Regions from separate parts of the Paenibacillus lutimineralis genome, predicted to be linked through region 3. Evidence: riboswitches for the same ligand, from Rfam matches in the RefSeq annotation. Region 3 holds a riboswitch; each other region holds the start of a gene.
The links. Region 3 has a riboswitch for cyclic di-AMP ahead of EI981_RS23665 (TrkH family potassium uptake protein). Riboswitches for the same ligand answer to the same signal wherever they lie in the genome.
Positions count from the first base shown of each region.

Region 1: linked by a shared signal. The riboswitch ahead of EI981_RS21465 (KamA family radical SAM protein) and the one ahead of EI981_RS23665 (TrkH family potassium uptake protein) in region 3 are both predicted to bind cyclic di-AMP.
Region 2: linked by a shared signal. The riboswitch ahead of EI981_RS00505 (C40 family peptidase) and the one ahead of EI981_RS23665 (TrkH family potassium uptake protein) in region 3 are both predicted to bind cyclic di-AMP.

Region 1 is NZ_CP034346.1:4,801,846-4,805,469, forward strand. It holds gene EI981_RS21460 (methyl-accepting chemotaxis protein) at 1-297, shown strand, start outside; gene EI981_RS21465 (KamA family radical SAM protein) at 373-1,512, opposite strand; cyclic di-AMP (ydaO/yuaA leader) riboswitch at 1,684-1,827, opposite strand; gene EI981_RS21470 (cobyric acid synthase) at 1,850-3,472, opposite strand; gene cobS (adenosylcobinamide-GDP ribazoletransferase) at 3,589-3,624, opposite strand, start outside.
Region 2 is NZ_CP034346.1:106,278-109,901, reverse strand. It holds cyclic di-AMP (ydaO/yuaA leader) riboswitch at 165-300, shown strand; gene EI981_RS00510 (C40 family peptidase) at 304-795, shown strand; cyclic di-AMP (ydaO/yuaA leader) riboswitch at 1,038-1,173, shown strand; gene EI981_RS00505 (C40 family peptidase) at 1,177-1,647, shown strand; gene EI981_RS00500 (GNAT family N-acetyltransferase) at 1,892-2,416, shown strand; gene EI981_RS00495 (c-type cytochrome) at 2,551-2,907, shown strand; gene EI981_RS00490 (4a-hydroxytetrahydrobiopterin dehydratase) at 3,024-3,323, opposite strand; gene EI981_RS00485 (hypothetical protein) at 3,487-3,624, opposite strand, start outside.
Region 3 is NZ_CP034346.1:5,349,286-5,352,909, reverse strand. It holds gene EI981_RS23670 (CPBP family intramembrane glutamic endopeptidase) at 1-1,159, opposite strand, end outside; cyclic di-AMP (ydaO/yuaA leader) riboswitch at 1,512-1,668, shown strand; gene EI981_RS23665 (TrkH family potassium uptake protein) at 1,744-3,078, shown strand; gene EI981_RS23660 (potassium channel family protein) at 3,093-3,624, shown strand, end outside.

The DNA of each region.
Region 1 (3,624 bases), 550 kb from region 3:
CAAGTGAATCAGGCAGAGCAGGCGTTCAGCCATTTGACCGAGCTGATCTCGGAGATTAACTCCAGCGTTCAATCCGTCTCAGCGGCAACCGAGGAAATCTCGGCCAGCACGGAAGAAGTAACTGCCTCTGTTGAAGAATCGGCCAATATTACCGGAAAATCTCTTCTCAGCATCGAAGAAATCTCCAACAACACCAGCCGGCAAATCGAAGAAATGAAGAACCATGTCGGAGCCATTGAACAGCTCCATCATCATGCTCTTTCCTTGAGAGAGGCTATAAATAAATTCAAAGTTTAAGAGGGATAGATCATAAGAAGAACCGCCGGAAATGGGATTCCGGCGGTTCTTCCGTGTTAAAAGAATCAATTCTTCTTATAATTCATTCACCGAGACGACCTCGGCCAATTTCTTCTCGGGTCTCTTCCAATACGACTCATTGCCAGGAAGATCATCAAACCAGGCTGCATCTTCTGGACATTCAAGCATCATGAACTTCCCATACTCATCATCACGGGACTGATGATACTTCAAATACGCCATTCCGTTCTCGATCGCTAATATTTCGATTTTACCGGATGTATGGCTCATTGATAAGCGAACGCGCTTGCCTAAGCCGGAAGTACGGGCCTTAGCCCCTTCCACCAGTTCATATGCCCGCTGCAGCGGAATAACAAAATCGGAATTGCCGGCGACCGGACGGTTGATGAAGAAATAATAAGGTGTTACACCTGCCCAGGACAATTTGTCGAGCAGTTCCCCAAGCACCTTCTCGTCATCATTGATCCCCTTCAGGATCGGCGTCTGATTCACGACAATGGCTCCAGCCTTATGTAGTGCCTCGAAGCATTTGCGCGCTTCCGCCGTAATCTCCCGCGGATGATTAATATGCGCCATCACATAAATGCGCTTCTCCGCTGAGGAAAATTCAGAGATCAACTGCAATAGATCAGGATCCTCATAGATCCGCATCGGATTAAAGACAGGGATTTTCGAGCCAAGTCGGATGATCTTCACATGATCGATCGACCGCAGCCGTTCGAGGATAGTGCGCAGCTTGGTAGTTGCGAGAATCAGACTATCCCCGCCCGTCAATAACACATTGTTGATCTCAGAATGTCTGGAGATATATTCAATCCCCGGTGTTACATCGGCCATCGCTTCCTTCACATCATTGCGGAACAACCGCTTACGGAAGCAGTAGCGGCAATAAGCACCACATACCTCAGAGACGATCAGAAGCGCCGTTGTCCGATACTTATGCTGACAGCCAGGTACGACATAATTCGTATCCTCGTCAGAAGCATCCCAGCGCCCATATTCCCGCAATTCCCCGGTATTCGGAATAACCAGCTTACGAATCGGGTCATTAGGATCGTCCCAGTCAATCAGATTCAAATAATAATCATTCGCCCGGAACACGAATTTGTCAGTAATCGGACGAAGTTGATCCCGTTCCATTTGAGACAACTGCGTCACCCTATCGATATTTGTAATGTACTTCGGGCTTGCCATACACCATCTCCTCCTTTATCTCTACAACACGCCGATTCGTAAAGAAGAAGCACGGAAACCAAAGATGACAGTGCAGCGCAAGGCATCACATGCCGAGTAATAACGGGTCATTATAAAAAGATCCATAAACACAAAAAGACCCGTAGCAGGGTCATTGCAGAGCAGTATAAATGATGACCCATCCACTGCTGACGAGGTTAGCTGACGGACTCGGGAAAGATGGTTCCCTACGTGTACTATGCACAACGATTCGCCCCAAAAAATGGTTCCCCCGCTTTTCGACTTTACCATTCGAAAATTAAGCGTATATTCATCGTATTACAAATGTAAGCGTATGTCAAAACTGAGGATTCTTTGGAAGGTCTGCAATCTCATATATTTGATCCATATCCAGATGCCCTCTTACATGATCGGCAAGTCGGTCAAACGCAATCTCTCGCCTTACGGCGGCGGAGAATGTCGTAGCCAGAGGCTCCAGCCCCTTGGCTTGTCTAATTCCATCCAACCAAGCCCTGCGATAGCTATCACTATTGAATAGACCGTGCAAATACGTACCGAACACTCGCCCATCAATACGACAGACTCCCTCCATTCGTTCCTCTCCATCAACGCTTTGAACTAGGAATAAGGAAGTTGCCTCTTTCTCCCTACTAGCAGTGCTTCTTGTCACATCGTTTGAGTTCACTACGGTATCTGAGTTAGATGACTCTAACACACAACCAGCTTGGCTTGAGTATACCGTCTCCCCGGAATGAATTTCGTAGCCACCAACGGGGATAATAGGCTCCGTCGAATAAAGGTGGAGGGGGGCATCAGGTAGAACATGTCCTGCGGTGCGGATTGTCTTTTTTCCAGGAAGAAACGTCGTCCTCAGCGGCAGCCAGCCAAGTCCACGGGATTGATTCACTTTGCCAGATTCAACGGCCTCTGGATCAAGGAGTACATCGCCAAGCATCTGATATCCGCCACAAATACCGACCAGTTGCGAATGAGTGCTGCTCTCCATATACTGCTCAATCGCTCCGTCCAGCCCCTGTTCTCGCAGAAATGCCAAGTCGCTAATCGTATCCTTGGAGCCTGGCAGGATGATTACATCCGGCTCTCCTAGCTCCGCTGCTCGCTGGACATAACGCACAGACACGTCCGGCTCTGCATCCAGCATGTCGAAGTCAGTAAAATTGGAAATACGGGGATAACGAATAACGGCAATATCAATATCACGGCCCTGCTTAGGCATCGAAGCGTAGGAGTCGAGAATAACTGAATCCTCGGCCTCGATCTCCATATCCGGCAGGAAGGGCAGCACGCCGAGCACGGGAATGCCTGTCCGCTGTTCCAACCAATCCAGCCCTGGCCGAAGCAGCTCCAGATCGCCTCTGAATTTATTGATGATGAAGCCCTTCACCCTGGCCCTCTCTTCGGGCTCCAGCAATTCGAGCGTCCCGACCAGAAACGCAAACACCCCGCCGCGATCGATATCGCCCACCAAAATGACCGGAGCTTCCGCCCACCCAGCCAGATTCATATTGACGATATCGCGCTGCTTCAAATTGATCTCCGCCGGACTTCCCGCACCTTCCAGTACAACGAGGTCATATTCATCCCTCAGTCGGTTCAGTGCCTCCATCACGATCGGTTGGGCCACAGGCAGGAACTCCTCACGATATTTCATCGCGCTCAGATGCTGATAAGGCTTGCCGTGAACGACGATCTGCGAGTGCATATCTCCTGTCGGCTTAATCAGGACGGGATTCATATCCGTCGACGCCTCGATTCCACAGGCCTCAGCCTGCACTCCCTGGGCGCGCCCAATCTCCCGACCATCGGCGGTGACATAAGAATTAAGCGCCATATTCTGTGATTTATAGGGAGCTGTTCTGATTCCGTCTTGAACGAAAATTCGGCATAAGGCAGTCACGATGACACTCTTGCCGACATCAGAAGCCGTACCCTGCAGCATCAGCACAGCGCCTCGATTGCTGGAGTCTACGCAATTCCTCTTTGTATCTTTTTCCGTTATATCAACTTGCTCTCTTAATAAATCTTCTTGCCTCATCGAACAAACCTCCACTTCACTCATTGAAAAAGCAAGCAGGCGAGCAGTAGCAGTAC
Region 2 (3,624 bases), 1.3 Mb from region 3:
CTTGTTCTTTGTTTTTCTCTCTGAATCTTGTGAATTAACCATTGCCAAAATATACTTCTCTTTGTTACAATAACAACAGCAGAAATTCAGTAACAGTTTTGTAATCATTATTGTCATAATAAGTCAAGTAATAGCAATAGCGAGTGTAATTATAACAATTATTTACGAAATCATGGCCGAATTCCCTTAACGGGGAACGGGGGAACCACTTTGGGTGAATTGATCTCGCTAGAGAGGGATCATAGGGAACCTTCAACCGAATCCGTAAGCTAACCTCGTAGGCAATCGGAAGGAGTATTTTTCTTGAAGAAACAGTTAACTACATTAGCTCTTGGTGTTACATTGCTCTTCTCCATCGGAACTGGCAGCGCTTTCGCAGACTCCAAATTAGACTCTGCTATTGATGGAGCGCTCGGAACGAAGTATGTATCCGGTGGTACAACGACTTCTGGGTTTGACTGCTCAGGATTTACGATGTATGTATTCTCCAAAATCGGTATCAAGCTTCCTCACCAATCGGGATCGCAATATAAAATGGGCGAATCCATATCCAAGGATGAACTACTCGCCGGCGACCTGGTGTTCTTCAACACTTCAGGCAAAGGCATATCTCATGTGGGTGTTTATGTAGGTGAAGGCAAATTTGCTCACGCTTCCACTTCCAAGGGCGTTGTAATTAGCAAATTGAGCGAGAAATATTATGTAGACCGTTATGTTGGAGCTAAGCGCGTTATGAGTTCTGACAAGTACGAAGATGCTACTGGAGAAGTTACAGATCACGATGATGTAGAATAATAACGAATTTTAAGCCCGCGGCGATTCAATTAGAATCACAACCGCGGGTTTTTTATTTGCCTAAGGGCCTGCATTCCCCCTACTTCTGGCCCTTTATGCCTATGCACTCAAATATAAACACAGACTTACAGATCAAATCTATCGACAAGCTTGTCAAACCTGGGCGGGTTTGGTAAAATGACCAATGTAATAGTAACAAGTTTGTAAACTTTATTGTAACTATCGTAACTTTTGGGTGAATCAACTAAGAACAGCCGAATTCCTAAGCACCCGGGAAACGGGGGAACCATCTGGGGTGAATTGGCCGCTATCACGCTGCCATAGGGAACCTTCAACCGAATCCGCAAGCTAACCTCGCAGGCCTTGGAAGGAGTTTACATCTTGAGAAAAACAATCATCGCAGCCGCAGCAAGCCTAGCCATCTTCTTCACTATGCAAAGCGGCAATGCTTTTGCGAGCACCACTCTAACTAATGTTGTTGACTCGGTATACGGTACACCTTACAGACTAGGTGGAATCAGCGCCAGTAGCGGTTTTGACTGCTCAGGCTTCACCAAATATGTATATCAGAAAATGGGCGTAACCCTACCTCGTGTATCGACGGATCAGTTCAAGCAAGGCACTGCAGTAAGCAAGAGCCAGTTGAAGCCTGGCGATCTCGTCTTCTTCAATACGACGGGTAGTGGCGTGTCCCATGTAGGCATTTATGTTGGTAATGGAGAATTCGCGCATTCCTCCTCATCCAAGGGCGTTCGTATCGACAGCTTGAGCAATAGCTACTACAAAGCGCGTTATGTCGGCGCCAAGCGTATCCTTAGTCAATATACTTATTCTCTGTATGCCCAAGCTTAATCTCCAGCGTTCAACCATTTGACTTTCATTCATTCATTTATCATCATTTATCTATATAATGCAGTTGATTCCAAGCCCGGAATCAGTTGCATTTTTTTATATCCGCTTCTACAACGTATTGGGTAAGCAAAATATTCTAAAATCGCGCTAACACCTTTACAAGGAATAGAATTCCCGTTAGAGTGAGTTTAAAAAGGTAATCTAGGCATCCATCCTATCATGCAATAAGCAAGGAGGCGTAAATATGGAAAAGTATATTCCGAAATTTCTTATTGTACCTATGGAAGAAGACCATGGCGCAGATATCTGCACCTGGCGCTACGATTCTCCCTATGACGTATATAGCTGGCTCCCTTGGGAACAGATGAAGGCGCTCGATGTAGAATTCGGCAATCCTGCACTACGGGCCGAACAATACGCCTCCCTATTGGATGAGACCGGCGAGCTCGCTGGCTTTGCCCAATACTTCCCTCTCAAAGGAGTAACCCGTATTGGGGTCGGGATGAGACCTGATTTATGTGGTCACGGCTATGGTAAATCATTTGTCATCGCGATCGCGGAGGAGGCGCTGCGTCGTAAGCCTAGTAATGAGGTGGATCTCGAGGTACTGACCTGGAACAAAAGAGCGATCCGAGCGTACCAGAAATCGGGCTTCGTCATTACGGACCTATATGAGAAGATGACGCCCGGCGGCATTTCCAAGCCTTACTATTGTATGGTATTTCGCGGATTCCCTAAGGGAGAAGATCCTGGCCACAACGAACTTTAATGTTGTCTGTGATGATTTGCATATATTTTCAAGAAAACACTAAATTATCATTACTTTTTTTGTCACAAATGCTATGATCCACTGCGATGTTCCGGTATAATGGAATGGATAGCTTACATAAAGGGGCGATTCGTGTGCAGAAATGGATCATGAGCGGATTACTCGGCGTGGCATTCATTATGGCCATCGTGTTGATTTTCACCTTACCTGGTAAAGAAGAAGTGGCCAAAGAGGCCAAACCAACCATGCCTGAAATTACACTCAATGCTGATCAGGCCGATGCTATTATCAAGGCAAACTGTATCAGTTGCCATGGCGATCAACTGCAAGGTCAAGTTGGTCCGAATTTGCAGAAAATCGGAGCTACATTATCAGCGGATCAGCTCTACGGCATCATCAAGAAAGGCAAAGGACAAATGCCAACCTTCAAGGATAGGCTGAAGGACGAAGAAATTGCGAACGTAGCCCTGTGGCTTGCGGAGCAAAAATAACCGTAACACGAACAACGCCCGCCAAGGAAGTCCCTTGGGGGCGTTGTTCTATACGAGCCGGCTGTAAAGATTCATAGTACTCCTCTTTCAGCCTGGCTATAGAGCTTATCGATGCATCAGCCTACAGAACGTGCTTTCTCAAATGCCTCGTTATACTGCTGTGCTTCTTTAATATCAACGGCCGTTATTCCGCCTTCCTCCCATGATGTCAGCCGAAGCGTCACTGTTTTATGGTCAATGGTTATAAAAGGGTGATGATTGAACGCTTCCGATATGGCTGCAACCTCATCGACAAAAGCGATTCCCTTCATATAATTAGAGAAGGTATATTTGCGAACGATCCATCGTCCTTCTTCTAGCTCCCATCCTTCCAGTCTCTCTAAATGCGCTTCTATTTCCTGCGGTGTAAACGGCATTTTAATTCCTACCTCCCGTTCGTTCTCAAAAAATATCCCCATATCATTCTTACATACGATTCGTACATGAGATATTAATTCATTATATTCTTCTATTCAACGATCATGCTATCCAATATATTACCATAGTGTTTACTGTATAAACAAAATAAGGGAATTAATATTAAATCAATGCAACGAAATCCAGTTCATCCTCTCCGATTAGGAAGTTAATGCGATGGTTGTCCGCATCATAGATCACCACTGCGCTACCAACGGAAATGACCGACTCCGTACCTAGCGCAAAGAACAAGTCCTCTGC
Region 3 (3,624 bases):
CCCCAAGCAAAATCAGCGCCCAGGCATACCCGTTCGTCATCGCTGTCAGCACGTGGCGGCCATAACCGGGCTCTTTGGCCCTTGGCCAGAGGATCCGCCCCTTCTGTCTCCAGAGCGCATCGCCACCTACTAGCGATACATAGATGGAGCCGGACAGCAGTAGAGTTACTACGCCCTGAATAACGAAGCTCAAGATGAGTATGGAGCTGCTCAGACTATCCTTCTGTAAATAGGGCAGCATGTTGATTGCTCCGACCATACTTAGGACAAAATAAAGAGAAGCTAGTAAGAGACCACGCTTAAAAGAGGTGTAGGCTCTTGTCACTATGCTGTACACGATCGCCAGAATAGCCAGAACGAAGGTGAGTAGCCCATAGCCTGCAAAGGTAAGGATGTAGGCGAGCGTCTTCTGACCGCTGAGATAATCGTTGTAGGAACTCGGAACGGTGAACTTCGTCTCCATTGAAGCTACCGCGCCATATTCGAAATGAAATTGTATCTGGGCCTGTGACTGTCCGATCTCGTAATTTGGCAATTCATACAGTAGACCGTATTGCCCTTCGGTGGTAGCCAACTTCAGATCGGCTTCACTCACTCCTAGAGTCTTCAGGTAAGGGCGGACTAGCTGCTCTTTATCAGTCAGGCTGATATCGCCTTCCCGGGCCACCAGAGACAGTGTATTCTCGCGACCGTAGTCGAGTAAAGTTTGCTTGGTGGCATTACTTGTCGAGATGACCTTCTCAAAGGCAACGACATTGCCCTCCTGCATATTTATGTCGATGCTTAAGAGGCTTAATATGTCATCCGGGTCTGTAAAGGTAACATGGAAGACGTCATAAGGAAATTGTTTGCCATAGGATTTAGAATATTTGCCGACTAAATTTTCCTTCGTCAAATATCCGAACAGTTCAGGCTTTGTATCGTATGTAACGTGAGCATTCTGAAAATTGCCGTTGATGCCAAGCTCCGTCTGAGCGAACGAAGCGGCGGCTTGCCTGGCTTGATCTTTGCTGATGGTCTTGCTTAATTGTTGCTCCGGCTCGTTCACGGAAGGGAGCCAAAGCTGCAGGACGATGAAGAGGACCAATCCAATCGCAGCAAGTATCCAGAGTGCTTTAGGTTTGAGCAAGATCCCAGGTGAGTTCTTGGAAGTTTGCATTTTTACAGCTCCTTTTACACTTTTTTCTAAACAAGGAATTGTTCAATGTGTCCGCTTGTCGTAACCAGTGAGTTAGAAGCGGGGGTGACATTGGGCGTAATTCTTAAAAAACACATTCAATTAAAGATAACATAGGGGACCTTAGGTTCGCCAATCGGGCTATAGTTCACGAGAATCTGCAATATCTCTGGTAAGGTCTCGCACGGCTCAGATAATGGAGTATCATAATCATAGTTTCACGCCTTTTACGTCTTTTTCGAGTTATTTAATCCAAAAGAAACTTTGTTATTACACGCCGATAAGGCTTATAATCCATTTGACGAAAATGAAATGAAAAACAATGAAACAATAAAATATTAAATGGCCGAATTTCTTTACGAAAACGGGGGAACCGATTTTTAGGGGTGAGTTTCGCTGAATTCCTGGATATTCCAAGGATTCAAGCGAATAGGGCAACCGTTCATGTCCGAATCCGTCAGCTAACCTCGTAGGCCTTTGAGCAGGGACCAATCAATAAGCATTGGATTTCCAGTGCTTTTTTTCTTTGCTACAAAAAGGATGGAGTGATTAAGTTGCAGTTAAACATGTGGGTAAAATGGTTCAGGTTTTCCCCGCCACAGATTTTAGTATTGGGCTTCGCAGCCATTATTCTCGTTGGAGCACTACTGTTAATGCTGCCGATCTCAAGTACAACAGGGGAATCCTTACCATTCGTTGATGCGCTGTTTACCGCAACTTCAGCAACCTGTGTGACTGGATTGATCGTCGTGGATACAGGGACATATTATTCTACGTTCGGTCAGGTCGTGATTATGCTGCTGATTCAGACGGGCGGTCTCGGGTTCATGACCGTGGCAACCTTATTCTCGCTCGTATTCAAACGTAGAATATCGCTCAAGGACCGTCTTTTGCTGCAAGAGGCGATGAACCAGAACACGATGGAAGGGATCGTCCGCTTGATTCGCAAGGTTCTGATCTATTCCCTGGTCATTGAGAGTAGCGCCGCGTTAATCTATACGATTCGCTGGTCCTTTGATATGCCGTTTGGACGCGCGCTATATTTTGGAATATTCCATGGAGTGTCCATGTTTAATAATGCTGGTTTTGACTTGTTCGGTCATTACCAGAGCCTTACTCGCTATGTAGGCGATCCGATTGTTAACCTGGTGACGATGTTCCTGATTGTATCTGGGGGCCTTGGATTCATCGTGTTGTCGGATCTCGTTGACTTCCGGAAACACCGTAAGTTATCGCTTCATTCCAAAGTGGTATTGACGATGACAGCTTCGCTTATTTTGGTTGGGGCTTTGGTTATTTACGTATTTGAGTTTACGAATCCAGGCACATTCTCAAGCCTTAGCTGGGGAGAAAAGATATGGGCTTCCTTCTTCCAGTCGGTATCGCCGCGGACGGCGGGGGCAAATACGGTCGACCTGGGCTCGCTAAGGCAGGCAACTCAATTCTTTATGGTCATCCTTATGTTTATCGGTGCTTCCCCGAGCTCTACCGGGGGTGGGATTAAGACAACGACCTTTATGATTCTGATCGGCGCTGTAATCTCGATGATTCGCGGGCGGTCTGATCTTGTGCTGTTCCGCTATCGTCTGACTCAGGACCGTATCTTCAAAGCGGTCACGCTGACGATGTTATCCTTGTTCCTCGTCATCGCGGTATCAATGGTGCTATCGACGACCGAGAGTGCAAGCTTCCTGAGCATCCTGTTCGAGACGACTTCGGCTTTTGGCACGGTTGGCTTGACAGTGGGGTTAACGGGTAAATTAACAGTGATAGGTAAATTTATTATCAGCTTCACTATGTTTGCCGGACGGCTTGGGCCACTGACGATGGCCTATGCGCTTGGGCCGAAGAAAGGCAAAGAATTATATAGACATCCGGAAGGTAAAATTATTATTGGATAAGGGGAAGGTTAAGCATGAAAACACAGCAGTTTGTAGTGATCGGACTGGGGCGTTTCGGATCTAGTTTGGCACTGGAACTGATGGATCTCGGTTATGAGGTACTGGGAATCGACAGGGATGAGGAAATTGTAAATGAATGGAGCGATAAGCTGACCCATACCGTCGTGGCTGACGCAACGGATGAAGAGGTTCTCAAATCGCTAGGAGTGCGTAACTTTGATTGCGGGATCGTAGCGATTGGCAATGATATTCAAATGAGCATACTGGCGGCGATTCTGCTTAAAGATCTCGGCTTGCCGATGGTAGTAGCCAAGGCGATCTCTGTACTACACGGTAGGGCACTGGAGAAGCTGGGCGTGGATCGGGTTATTTCTCCGGAGCGGGATATGGGCATTCGGGTAGCGCACCAATTGGTGACGCCGAATCTGCTGGATTATATCCAATTGTCCAAAAATTACAGCATCGTGGAGATGAACGTTCCTGAATGCCTTAACGGTAAAAATGTAGGGGAGCTTCATCCACGAGCTCGCTTTGGCTGCACGATTG